4 regions of the Fictibacillus arsenicus genome follow, and region 4 is predicted to be linked to each of the others. Evidence: riboswitches for the same ligand, from Rfam matches in the RefSeq annotation. Region 4 holds a riboswitch; each other region holds the start of a gene.
What was found. Region 4 has a riboswitch for S-adenosylmethionine ahead of ABE41_RS20090 (LLM class flavin-dependent oxidoreductase). Riboswitches for the same ligand answer to the same signal wherever they lie in the genome.
Positions count from the first base shown of each region.

Region 1: another riboswitch for S-adenosylmethionine. It lies ahead of sfnG (dimethylsulfone monooxygenase SfnG); the one in region 4 lies ahead of ABE41_RS20090 (LLM class flavin-dependent oxidoreductase).
Region 2: another riboswitch for S-adenosylmethionine. It lies ahead of ABE41_RS08290 (2,3-diketo-5-methylthiopentyl-1-phosphate enolase); the one in region 4 lies ahead of ABE41_RS20090 (LLM class flavin-dependent oxidoreductase).
Region 3: another riboswitch for S-adenosylmethionine. It lies ahead of ABE41_RS11410 (homocysteine synthase); the one in region 4 lies ahead of ABE41_RS20090 (LLM class flavin-dependent oxidoreductase).

Region 1 is NZ_CP016761.1:888,241-891,339, forward strand. It holds gene ABE41_RS04730 (GNAT family N-acetyltransferase) at 1-279, shown strand, start outside; gene ABE41_RS04735 (DUF421 domain-containing protein) at 287-988, opposite strand; SAM riboswitch class I at 1,132-1,242, shown strand; gene sfnG (dimethylsulfone monooxygenase SfnG) at 1,474-2,562, shown strand; gene ABE41_RS04745 (aspartate aminotransferase family protein) at 2,892-3,099, shown strand, end outside.
Region 2 is NZ_CP016761.1:1,575,930-1,579,028, reverse strand. It holds gene ABE41_RS08295 (2-hydroxy-3-keto-5-methylthiopentenyl-1-phosphate phosphatase) at 1-29, opposite strand, end outside; gene ABE41_RS08290 (2,3-diketo-5-methylthiopentyl-1-phosphate enolase) at 26-1,267, opposite strand; SAM riboswitch class I at 1,345-1,458, opposite strand; gene ABE41_RS08285 (pyridoxal phosphate-dependent aminotransferase) at 1,526-2,692, opposite strand; gene ABE41_RS08280 (carbon-nitrogen family hydrolase) at 2,812-3,099, shown strand, end outside.
Region 3 is NZ_CP016761.1:2,215,930-2,219,028, reverse strand. It holds gene ABE41_RS11410 (homocysteine synthase) at 168-1,475, opposite strand; SAM riboswitch class I at 1,718-1,822, opposite strand; gene ABE41_RS11405 (sulfite exporter TauE/SafE family protein) at 1,864-2,775, opposite strand; SAM riboswitch class I at 2,991-3,096, shown strand.
Region 4 is NZ_CP016761.1:3,981,559-3,984,657, forward strand. It holds gene ABE41_RS20085 (MetQ/NlpA family ABC transporter substrate-binding protein) at 1-422, opposite strand, end outside; gene ABE41_RS20090 (LLM class flavin-dependent oxidoreductase) at 442-1,836, opposite strand; SAM riboswitch class I at 1,958-2,060, opposite strand; SAM riboswitch class I at 2,221-2,335, shown strand; gene ABE41_RS20095 (acyl-CoA dehydrogenase family protein) at 2,423-3,099, shown strand, end outside.

The DNA of each region.
Region 1 (3,099 bases), 960 kb from region 4:
AAAGAAACATCAGATATGTACTGGATTAACGGGTTTATCATTGATAAAAAATATCAAGGAATCGGCTATGGAAGGGCAGCTATTATTGAAATGATCGCTTGGATCAGAAAGTCATTTAATCAGTGCTGCGAGATCCGGATAACCGTATATCAGGATAATCATCATGCAAAAAAGCTATATGAGAGTTTAGGATTCATTAAGACCACTCTAATGTCTGGAGAGGAAGAAGTGTGGCGTTTGCCTTTGGAAAAAGCTATGCGTAAAAAGAGTACAAAATAACATGTAATTACTTGTAATACATCACGTGAAGGTGTTCATGATGATCGAGTGTTGCGAGCAGAATATCAGGCAGTATAGTATTCTGTTTTTGAATTTGATCTAACAGCCAAGCCTCATTTTTTCCTGTTTCCAAAAGTTCTTGTTGATTGATTTTTCCTTCTTTAATGACAACCTGAGGATAATCGAATGGCTTTGGCGGCAAGTTTATATCTTTTTGAATAACGGTTTGGTATTGCGGCTGTAAAAATGAAGTAATGGTGCCATTGGATTCAAACAAAGCGAGTGCGACTTCTTGAATATCTATTACCCTATGTTTTCGCAGTTCAGAAAATAAAACATCCATTGAAATTCGGGCTTTTTTTAAGTTCTTATATAAAATTTGTCCATTCTTTACTAACGGAATAGGTGCCGGATCTATTAATTTTCTTAGCGGGTGCCAATGAAGGCCAGTCATGGTTGTAGTCACATAAAGAATAACAAGAACGGACATTGTGATAAGAGAACCTTTAAGCCCAAGATGCTGGTCAGAAAGCGGATGGGCAATGATGTTTCCAAAGATGAGAGCCATAATGAAATCTAATAAACGAAGCTGTGAAAAAGATCGTTGTCCCATCAATTTTACAGCAAACAGCATAAAGAAAAAGGCAACGATTGCCCTTAGAATCCATTCGATCGCCAATAAATTCTCTTGAGCTTGATAAAAATCCAGCATACTAGCACCTCGTAAATTCTTGATGCATATAGTATGGTCGTAAAAAATGACTTTTTAACCAGAAATAAATTATAAAAATAGTTTGACTATTCGTGCAGGTATGCTACAATCAATTTTAAATTAAAACTTAATCGAATTTCTTCTTATCCAGAGAGGTGGAGGGACTGACCCTGTGAAGCCTCGGCAACCAGCACATTTGTGCACGGTGCCAATTTCAGGGAAGCTTAGGGAATAAGCTCCGAAGATGAGAAGCAAGTGGGTACTTTTTTCGATATTCGAACCCCTTCGCTCTTTTCTTGGAGTGAGGGGTTTTTATTATTTTAAGGAGGTGGACGGCATTAAAAAAGGAGTGAAAGTATGGCAGTACTTTCACCCCGGCTGCGATTATCATCCTTGAGGAGGACACAGTATCGCTTAAATATTTTATCATTTTAAGTGAAATGGCGTCCAATTCAGGGAAAAATCCTTGAGGAGGAAAATAAATGAGTGAGTTGAAATTTGCGTATTGGGTACCGAATGTAAGCGGAGGTTTGGTCGTATCTAAGCTGCCGCAGGAAACAGACTGGACATTTGAAGCGAATAAACGTTATGCACAAATCGCGGAGGAATCAGGATTTGACTTTGCACTTCTTCAGACGCGATTCTTTGCCAGCTATGGTGCAGAATATCAGCTGGAGGCGGCTACACTTGCAGCAGCACTGGCAAGTGTAACGAAAAAGATTAATCTTATTTCAGCCGTTCATCCTGGTCTATGGCATCCTGGTGTTTATGCGAAAATGATGGCTACACTGGATAATATCTCTGGTGGCCGTGCTGCGATTAACGTAGTAAGCGGCTGGTTTAAAGGCGAGTTTACAGGCTACGGGGAACCGTGGCTGGAGCATGACGAACGATATCGCCGTTCTGAAGAATTTATTAGAGTTATAAGAAGTCTTTGGACAGAAGAAGAGACAACTTTTAAAGGTGATTTTTACAGAATAAATGGCGCTCCTTTGAAGCCGAAACCTGTTCAAAAGCCAACCCCTCCAATCTTTCAAGGAGGAAACTCAAAAGCTGCTAAAGAAATGGCAGCGAGAGTTTCAGATTGGTATTTTATGAACGGCAACACGACTGAGGGTTTTAAGAATCAGATCGAAGAAGTAAAAGCATTAGCTAAGAAAGAAGGTCGTACTTTGAAGTATGCGGCCAATGGATTTGTCATTGTACGAGATACAGAAGAAGAGGCTGTTCAAGTACTGCGTGATATTGTATCGAACGCTGATGTTGAAGCCGTTGAAGGATTTGGAGAGGCTGTAAAAGAAGCGGGGCAATCTTCTAAGGAAAAAGAAGGTATGTGGGCAAATTCAACATTCGAAGATCTCGTCCAATACAATGATGGATTTAAGACAGGATTGATCGGGACGCCTGAACAAGTAGCTGACCGCATTATTGAGCTGAAACAACTTGGAGTGGACCTTGTTTTGACAGCCTTTTTACATTATGAAAAAGATTTGAAGGACTTTGGGGAGAAAGTGATACCGCTGGTGAAAGAAAAAGAAACCAGATTGAAGGAAGAAGGAGTGCTTGTTTAGATTTGATACGAATATTGAGAAAAAGTCGCCATTGGCGGCTTTTTTGTTTTGTATTGTATAGAATTTACGAGCGATTCTGGAATTTTACGAGTGATTCTAAAATTTTTACAAGCAATTCTCAGTTCACGGGTTAAAATCGTAGTTCTTCTTCAGTTTGTAAGACTTAAGACCCAGGCGCCACTACCAGCCTTAAAAATTTATGGAAAGAACTTAGGGAAAATTCATCATTGACGATGATAATCATTATCATTTAAGGTTATACATGTAATTAATAATGAGAATCATTTTCAGTAATCTAAATTCAATCAAAATCTCAAGGAGGAGCAAACATGAGCACCTTACAAATGGAAATGAACGAACTTTATCTGAAGCAGCAGGAAAAACGGGAATCAAACGCGAGATCCTACCCTAGACGCATACCGATTGCTATAGAAGAAGCTGAAGGAATCTATGTAAAAGATGCAGATGGAAGAAAATTCATAGATTGTCTGGCCGGGGCAGGGACGCTGGCACTTGGGCATAATCATCCGGTTGTGA
Region 2 (3,099 bases), 1.6 Mb from region 4:
AAATCGCAGAAGATTAGTTTGCGCGTCATGTTACAGGTACTCCTCCCCATAACTCCAAAGCTTTTTGAAGTTCCGGGTGTTTCTCGGCATAATTTTCAAGGTCTTCGCCTATAACTGCTGCATCTACAGCTTGACGAAATGCACGTGCCCCGCCTGCAGCTCCGTCAGGATGACCGTGAATTCCTCCGCCAGCATTAATAACACTGTCTAAGCCAAAATCATTGAACAATACAGGAGTTAATCCAGGATGTATCCCAGCTGATGGTACCGGGAATGATTTTTTCAGCGCAATATTTTCTGTCGTTAAAGCTTCTGCAATATTTAGTGTTTCATCTCTATCAAGTGCCACACTTCCATATGGAGACGGGAACAGTACAAGATCTGCTCCTGCATATCGCAAAAGTTTTCCGAGCAATACTGAGTAACCTATTCCATAGAGAGAAGATGAACCGATTGCACCTGACAACGCAGGATGTGCCATTATCGGAAGAGGTATTTCTTTATCTTCTGCCAGCTCCTGAAGCACATCTGGACCATAAGATAGCACATTAAACAGCAATGCATTTGCACCTAGATCTGCAGCGCGCCTTGCTTTATCACGCAGATCACTTGTTCTTCCGGTTAAGTTCACAGCGTAAAGCGTTTTTTCCCCAGTTCGGTCTTCCGCTTGCTGCAATACTTCTTTTGCCGCCTTAATGCGGTCCTCAAACGGTGTCAGCGGATTATCAAAAAGAATTTCATCATCCTTCACAAGGTCGACGCCGCCAAGTGACTGTTCATATAGCTGCTGTTTAAAGAATGAAAGATCTTTACCCAGCACTCCTTTAAAAATACTCATAACTAGGGGACGGTTATGGACACCTAAAATCTCACGTATTCCAGATATACCGTACTTCGGTCCTGGGAAACTCGATTCCAGCTGTTTATCAAACTCCAAATCTATGAGTTTTATTTCTCCATCAAGTGACAGTTTGCCAAAGACAGTTGTTAAGATCGCTGGAATATCGTTAGAAAAATTTGCTGATGGATAAGAGATCTTCAGCAATCCCCTCGTACGCTGGTTTCCTAAAAACCGATCAGCTTCATCGTCACGCTCCAGTTCAACAACGCTCTCTACAACACCTTTATGTTTTCGAAGCTGTTCCTGCTCAAGCAGCGGCAGATCCGTCCAAGATCCTACTGTCAATCCCAGTGCAATGCCTTCCGCTTTTTTATCTAAATTTCCTTTTTTGTCATGAACCAAATAGGTCGCAGTTACTTTTCCCATATCGTTAAAACTCCTTTCAAACACAATAAAAAGCCCCATCCAAAAGGAAGGGGCACTAAATATCGCAGGTCCGCTTCCTCTCATCTCTCAGTCTATTTGACTGCAAGAATTAGCACCGTTTTCAGCTGAAAATAAGCTGAATGGTTGCCGGGTTTCATCGGGCTAGTCCCTCCACCTGCTCTTAATAAGAGTGCAAATTGTTCGAATATAATATTAATTGTGATTATGACAGGCCATGAAGATCCTGTCAACAATTTTTTAAATGACTTTTGCGATTCTGTCGGCTGCTTCTATTAGCCTATCTTCTGAAGTAAGCAAACCTGCCCTCACATATTTGTCTCCTTCTTTTCCAAATCCGATCCCTGGAGCAACGACAACATGCGCTTTTTCTAGTAAATGATCCGCAAACGTTTCTGACGTGTATCCTTCAGGAACTGGCAGCCAGCAGAAGAACGAACCCTTTGGAGCTTCGACGTTCCAGCCGTTTTCTCTTAACCTGCCGATAAAAGCATTGCGCCTCTTTTCATATGTTGCTACCAGCTCATCCACGCATTCCTGGGATTCATTGAGTGCTGCGGCCGCTGCATGCTGCACGGCTCCAAATAGACTGACATAAAAATGGTCTTGAAGAAGGTTGATAGATTCAATGACTTGCTCATTTCCGACTGCGAAACCGACACGCCAGCCAGCCATGTTGTAAGTTTTGGACAATGTATAGATTTCTATTCCAACTTCTTTCGCTCCATCAGCCTCTAAAAAGCTGACAGGCTTTTTACCTTCAAATCCAATCGCACCATACGCAAAATCATGGCACACTAAAATATCATGCTTTTTTGCCAGTTCAACGGTATCTTCAAAAAAGTCTTTTGTTGCGACACCAGCCGTCGGATTGTTCGGATAGTTTAAGAACATAAGTTTAGCTTCTTGCAGCACATTTTCTTCTAAACGATCATAATCAGGCAAAAAAGCATTCTCTGCTAAGAGAGGCATCGTCTCCATCTTCGCCCCAGCCATTGCAATTCCTGACCAGTAATCAGGATATCCTGGATCTGGAACAAGAGCAATATCTCCAGAATTTAAATAGCATTGAGATAACTCTACTAAACCCGTTTTACCTCCGAACAATACTGCTACTTCTTTTTCCGGATCCAGCGTAACTCCGTATTCTCTTTTATAAAAATCGGCTGCAGCCTGCTTTAAAAAAGAATGTCCGCGAAACGGCGAGTATTTGTGATATGCAGGATTGTCTGCCCCTTCTTTTAACGCTTCTACAATATGATTTGGCGTGGGCTGGTCCGGGTTCCCTTGTCCAAGATTAATAACATCATAGCCTTGCTCCACATAATGTGATACTTTTTTTACAAGTTTAGCGAAAAATTGCTCTGGCAGTTTAGCCATGACCTCTGCCTGTTCAAAACGTTTCAAACGATCACTTCCAGTCTAATTTGAATGTTCTTGAAATTCTAATCAGTTATGTTATACGCTTAAGGAAATTCTGTAAAGACTTTTTTTGGTATTTCTATGCCAGATAGGAGTGTTTTTTTATGAAAATAGTATGTATACAAGTGGATGTCCAATTTGGAAATCCTGAAAAAAATATGGAGCATATCGAGAAAAAAATCCGTGAGGCAGTTCGGCTTTATAAGCCTGACTCCATAGTACTTCCTGAACTTTGGGATACAGGGTATGATCTGACGCGCCTAGACGAGATCAGTGATGAAAATGGTGAAAAAGCAAAAAAATGGCTCAGTTCCCTTGCAAAAGAGTTTGGAATTAACCTCATTGGCGGATCTGTTGCATTCCGTAAAGGTAATGACGTTTATAATACGATG
Region 3 (3,099 bases), 1.8 Mb from region 4:
GCCAAAAACGAATTATCACATAATTTCTCCATTTCATCACATAATTTTTTTGACTAATCATATAAAAATCCCATCTCATTACATAAAAAAATGGACTTCATCACATTATTTAACAATTTTTTACATAAATAAAACTCAGAGCAATTATGCTCTGAGTTTCGTTGTTTTTACAACCCGCTTGGAGAAAGTACGATTGCTTTTAATGCATGATCAAGATCATAAATAAGATCATCTACCGTCTCAATTCCGATGGATAGACGGATTAATTCAGGTGAAACTCCTGATTTTCTTTGTTCTTCCTCAGATAACTGCTGATGGGTTGTGCTCGCAGGGTGGATGATCAAGGACTTTGAATCTCCTACGTTAGCCAAGTGAGAGAAGATGCTTACATTCTCAATTAATTTTTTTCCTTCTTCTACGCCGCCTTTAACACCGAAAGTAAGAATGGCTCCAGCTCCTTTTGGGAGATATTTTTGTGCAAGGTCATAATATGGGCTGCTAGGAAGACCTGCATAATTTACCCAGTCTACAGAAGGGTGGCTTTCCAAGAACTGTGCTACCTTAAGAGTGTTTTCAACGTGTCTTTCTAAACGCAGTGACAATGTTTCTAATCCTTGAATAAACAAAAATGAATTGAACGGAGAAATGGATGATCCTAAATCACGAAGTAACTGGACACGAGCTTTTAATATATAAGCAAGCGGACCGAATGCTTCGGTATAAACGATACCTTTGTAGCTTGGATCTGGCTCCGTTAAGCCAGGGAACTTTCCGTTGTTCCAATCAAATTTACCGGAATCAACTATTACACCACCAACAGATGTACCGTGGCCGCCAATGAATTTTGTTGCGGAGTGTACGACGATATCAGCACCATGCTCGATCGGACGACAAAGATAAGGTGTAGCAAGCGTGTTATCAACAATAAGTGGAACACCCGCTTCATGAGCAATATTAGCAAGACCTTCAATATCCGCTACATCAATTTTTGGATTCCCGATTGTTTCAACATATACTGCTTTTGTTTTTTCTGTGATCGCATCTTTAAACGATTGAAGGTTATCGATGTCAGCAAAACGTGTCTCGATACCTAGTTTTGGCAAAGTCACAGAGAAGAGATTGTACGTTCCACCGTAAAGAGAAGTAGAGGCAACGATTTCATCGCCTGATCCAGCGATATTGAAAATAGCATTTGTAATGGCAGCCTGGCCGGAAGCAACAGCAAGTGCCCCCACACCGCCTTCTAATTTAGCAATCGTCTGTTCAAACGCATCTTGTGTGGGATTCATTAAACGACTATAGATATTTCCGAATTCTTTTAAAGCAAATAGATTTGCTGCATGTTCAGTGCTGTTAAACTGATACGATGTTGTCTGATAAATCGGTACCGCTCGCGCACCTGTAGCAGGATCTACTTTCTGTCCTTCATGCAATGAAATTGTTTCAAAACCGTACTCTCTTTTTTGTTCGCTCATTTTCAAATCTCTCCTCAATGTTTAAATTTTTTTGTTATCCAATATGAATTTCAGATTCAACTTATCCAGTAAAGAAAACTTGGCTGACGCCAATCCTTTCGAGTCAGCTTTAGTTGCACTTATACGATCGACCTTAACTTGTTGCGAAGTCGAAAATCATCGTGCAAACAAGTTATACTTTCTGATAGTGCAAAAAAGACCTCTTCCAAAAGAAGAGGTCCCGATGATATCACACGATCGAAGTCTCATCTTTCAGAACGTTAGCTGTTCTGCTGAAATTAGCACCATGCATTTCTGCTGGTTGCCGGGCTTCATAGGGTCAGTCCCTCCGCCTCTCTGGATAAGAAGATTGAATATTGAATTAAAGACTATAATACATAGCTAATAATCAATAGTCAACTGAATTTTTCAAAAATTTCGGATTTTTATTTTCGTCATTACTTTTTTTCGGAAAGCTTTTTACTGTATAGATGATACCTACAGCCCAAAATGCCGCAAGAACAAAATAAATGGCAAACATAACATGAGATGACAAACCAATGGTCAAAAACAGAGTCCTAACATTAGTTACGATAATCAGCCCACCAACTAAGACCCCTAAAATGTGTGAGGGAATTATTCGGACGAGCCATGCAGCAATCGGAGCTGCAACGATACCGCCTGCCATGAGGGCACCAACCCAGAGCCATTCAACTTGCTCCCATCCAAGAGCAATAAAGAATCCAGCAGAAGCTGAAACGGCTACAGCAAATTCACTCGTATCAACGGAACCTATAACTTTTCTAGTTTTCATATCTTTTGCCATAAGGACAGGAGTTGTTACAGGACCCCATCCACCACCACCTGTCGCATCTAGAAATCCAGCAAGTAAGCCAAGGGGCATTAGCTGTTTTTTTGAAAAAGAGTTTTCAGAGGGTGCCGTCTTTCTTTCTCCAAGTTTATAGAGAAAACGAAACAAAATATAGATTCCAAGAATAATAAGAAATAGAGAAACATATGGTTTCACAATATCTCCTGGAAGGCTGCTTAAAAAACAAGCGCCTAAAAATGCACCGATCGAACCCGGCAGAATTAAGCGGAGAACCACCTGCTTATCAACGTTTCCAAACTTAATATGGGAAACTCCGGATGCTGCTGTTGTCACAACTTCAGCAAGGTGGACAGAGGCAGATGCTGCTGCGGGCGCAATCCCCGCTACCAAGAGCAGGGAAGTCGAAGTAACCCCATATGCCATTCCGAGTGAGCCGTCGATCAGCTGTGCCATAAGTCCAATAAGCGCTAGAACTATTAACTTTTTCATCAAATTCCTCCTCAAAATAAAAAGGCCCTTAACAAGTCATGTTAAGAGCCTTCGGTTTTTCCGATCAGCAAATTCGGATGAAATTTTAGTTATTACTATATGTTCCAGGAAGACAAATTGTCAACTGCAGGTTTAATTTTTTCAGAAAAAACAAGAAATAAAAAAATTAGGGCTTGATATCCGTTTCAGATGTGATATGATTTTTAAAAATTAAACTCTTATCCAGAGTGGTGAAGGGAACTGGCCCGATGAAACCCGGCAACCTGCGATTCGTAAGGTGCTAACTCCAGCAGAATGTTTTTACATTTTGGAAGATAAGGTAAT
Region 4 (3,099 bases):
CGAGCTAGATTTGTTGGGTCATTTGCTAGTGCGACCGTGCTCCCAGGCTTGATTTCTTCGAGCGATTTAAATTTGTTGGAGTATATGCCGATAGGTGCTGTTGGAACCGTCACTACACTTGATAATTTCATATTATTTTCTTTTGAAAAAGCGTCCATATACACCTTATGCTGAAACAGATTTGCATCCAGCGAACCGCTTTTAAGTGATATATTCGGCTGTACATAGTCATTGAATTCCTTAACCTCGACTTTGTATCCCTTTTTCTCTAAATATGGCTTAACGCCTTTTTCAAGCATATCGCTATATGGAACGGTAGCTCCGAGTGTGATATCCTTCTTTTCCCCTTCTCCTGAAGCTCCACATCCAGCTAAAGCTATGATGGCTGTGAGCCCTATGATTAAACGAGTTATTTTTTTCATTCTTATCTCCACTCCTTTTCTATTGGTTAGTTTCCGCTAGAACTCTTCGATACTTTGCTGCTGGATGGTCACTTGGCAATAAGCTCTCTCCATGCGGAAATAATTTTTCCCTCAACGTTCCTTTGCTGTACTCTTTTTTATACAGTCCTCTTTCTTGAAGTACCGGTACGACCATTTCCACAAAAGCTTCCAGATCACCCGGAGTTACAAGGTGATTTAAGTTAAATCCATCAACACCAGACTCCTCAAACTGAGCTTGAATCCCGTCTGCTACTTGTTCTGGACTGCCAACAATATAGCTTCCCCTGTCAGGTGACTCAAACCGGTTAAGCACTTCTCCTACAGTAAGTTTTTTTGGTGCATCCTTTGTAAGTGTGGCAGCTTTGTAATGACCGCCTTCCGTAGACTTTGTATATTCAAATGGAAGGCCAGGATCAAGTTCTTCGTATTCAGCAATATCATATCCGCTTGCACCATACTGTGCTTTTGCAGCATCAGAGCTCCAAACCTTTGAATATTCCTCAAACTTCTGCTCTGCTTCCTCTGTCGTTTCTCCAACTACAACATTTAGGAAAGAAAAGATTTTTATATCTTCAGGGTTCCGTCCATGTTTTTTCGCTCGCTCTCTAATATCATCTGCATAGAAGCGAATTCTTTTTGCTGTTGGACCTCCCACAAAAATACACTCAGCATGTTTTGCCGCAAAATCACGCCCTCTTTCTGAGGTGCCTGCCTGATAAATAACAGGTGTTCTTTGGAGGGATGGCTCGCTTAAATGAGGTCCCTCCACTTTAAAATACTGTCCTTCGTGGTTAATCTCATGTACTTTTTCAGGATCGACTAGAGTGTCCGTCCCGATATCTTCAACAACCGCACCATCTTCCCAGCTGTTTTCCCAAAGTTTATAAGACACTTCTAGATACTCATCAGCAATGTTATAACGCTCATCGTGTTTAATCATATCCTCCAGGCCAAAATTTCTGGCTGCATTAGGAAGATAGGAAGTAACGACATTCCAGGCAATCCTTCCTTTCGTTAAATGATCGAGTGTAGAAAAACGGCGTGCATTTCCAAAAGGCTGTTCATATGTGGTACTAACCGTAATTGCAAACGATAAATTTTCAGTTACACTAGCCATCGCTGAGATAAGCAAAGCGGGATCATTTAACGGAACCTGCAGTCCATCCCTGATTGAAGGGGCTTTACTCTTTTGATAAACGTCATAGACACCTAGAACATCTGCAAAAAATATGGCATCAAACTTCCCTTTCTCCAGCAGCTTGGCATAATCAATCCAATAATCTAAGTCTTTATAACCCTTATGCCGTTTATTTTCCGGGTGCTTCCAAAGTCCATGAGAGTTATGCATGGCACTTGTCATCTCAAATGCGTTTAACAAAATTTCTTTACTCAAAATGATTTCCTCCGTAACGTTTGAATTTTTTGTACCGCTCCCAAGAGAAAAAATAAAAACCTCTTCATGAATAAGAAGAGGTTAATAAAATACGTGAAATGGAAAAAACGCATTTGATCTCTCCTTATCTATCAAGCTTGTAAGCTTGCTGGAATTGGCACAGTTCTAAAATAGTTGTTGCCGAGGCTTCAAAGGGCCAGTCCCTCCACCTCTCTCGATAAGAAATCGATAGTATTCAATTTATCAACAGAATATACAGGAATAAAAATAGCCTGTCAACGCACTTTCCCAAAATAATATAAAAATTTTAAGTTTTCAGTTTTTCATTGACAATATACTACCTAGTATCTTATAGTGATGACAATTAAAATTTATAATCTATTATTCTTATCACGAGTCAGGGGAGGAACTGGTCCTATGATCCTGCAGCAACCGCTTATCTTTACTAGATAAGAAAGGTGCTAATTCCAGCAGACATGCTATGTCTGAGAGATGAGAAAGAGTTCTTTAACAACGTCCTCTTTCGTCATTTTGAAAGGAGGATTTTTTTATGTCCTCTGAAAAATAATTGCAGGAGGAAAATTTCATGTCAAGAACTTATGTGGAAACAGAACAAGATAAGATACAAACAAACGTAAAAGAAATCTTAAAACAAGCAGAAGAGCTAAAAGAAGTTTTCAGCAGAAGAGCCGATGTGATTGATTCAGAAGGGATATTCCCTTATGAAAATTTTGCGGATCTAAAAAAAATGAACTTCCTATCTCTGACGATACCAAAAGAGTTTGGCGGCCAAGGCCTCAACCTTCTTGAATATTTACAAGTCCAAGAAATTTTAGCTCAAGGCGATGCCCCTACTGCTCTATCTTTGGGATGGCACTTAGGTGTAATGCTTGAAGCGGCTGAAAACAGGCATTGGCAAGGTTCAGCTTTTGAAAAGGTCAGCTCATTAATTGTTCAGGAAAGGTTACTCTTTAATTTGGCTCAGACAGAGCGAGCTACTGGAAGTCCTTCAAGAGGCGGAACCCCAGGCACAATTGCCAAAAAAGAAGAAAACGGCTGGCGTTTGAACGGAATTAAAGCATTTACTTCTATGGCTGAAGCTCTCGATTATTCCATTATTACAGCAGATCTTAATCACACCGGTAAAAAGGGTTTTATTTTAGTTGATCATAAACGAGAGGGTGTTTCTGTAAAAGAAACCTGGGACAGTATATCTATGAGAGGTACTAAAAGTGATGACCTTGTACTAGAAGATGTACTTGT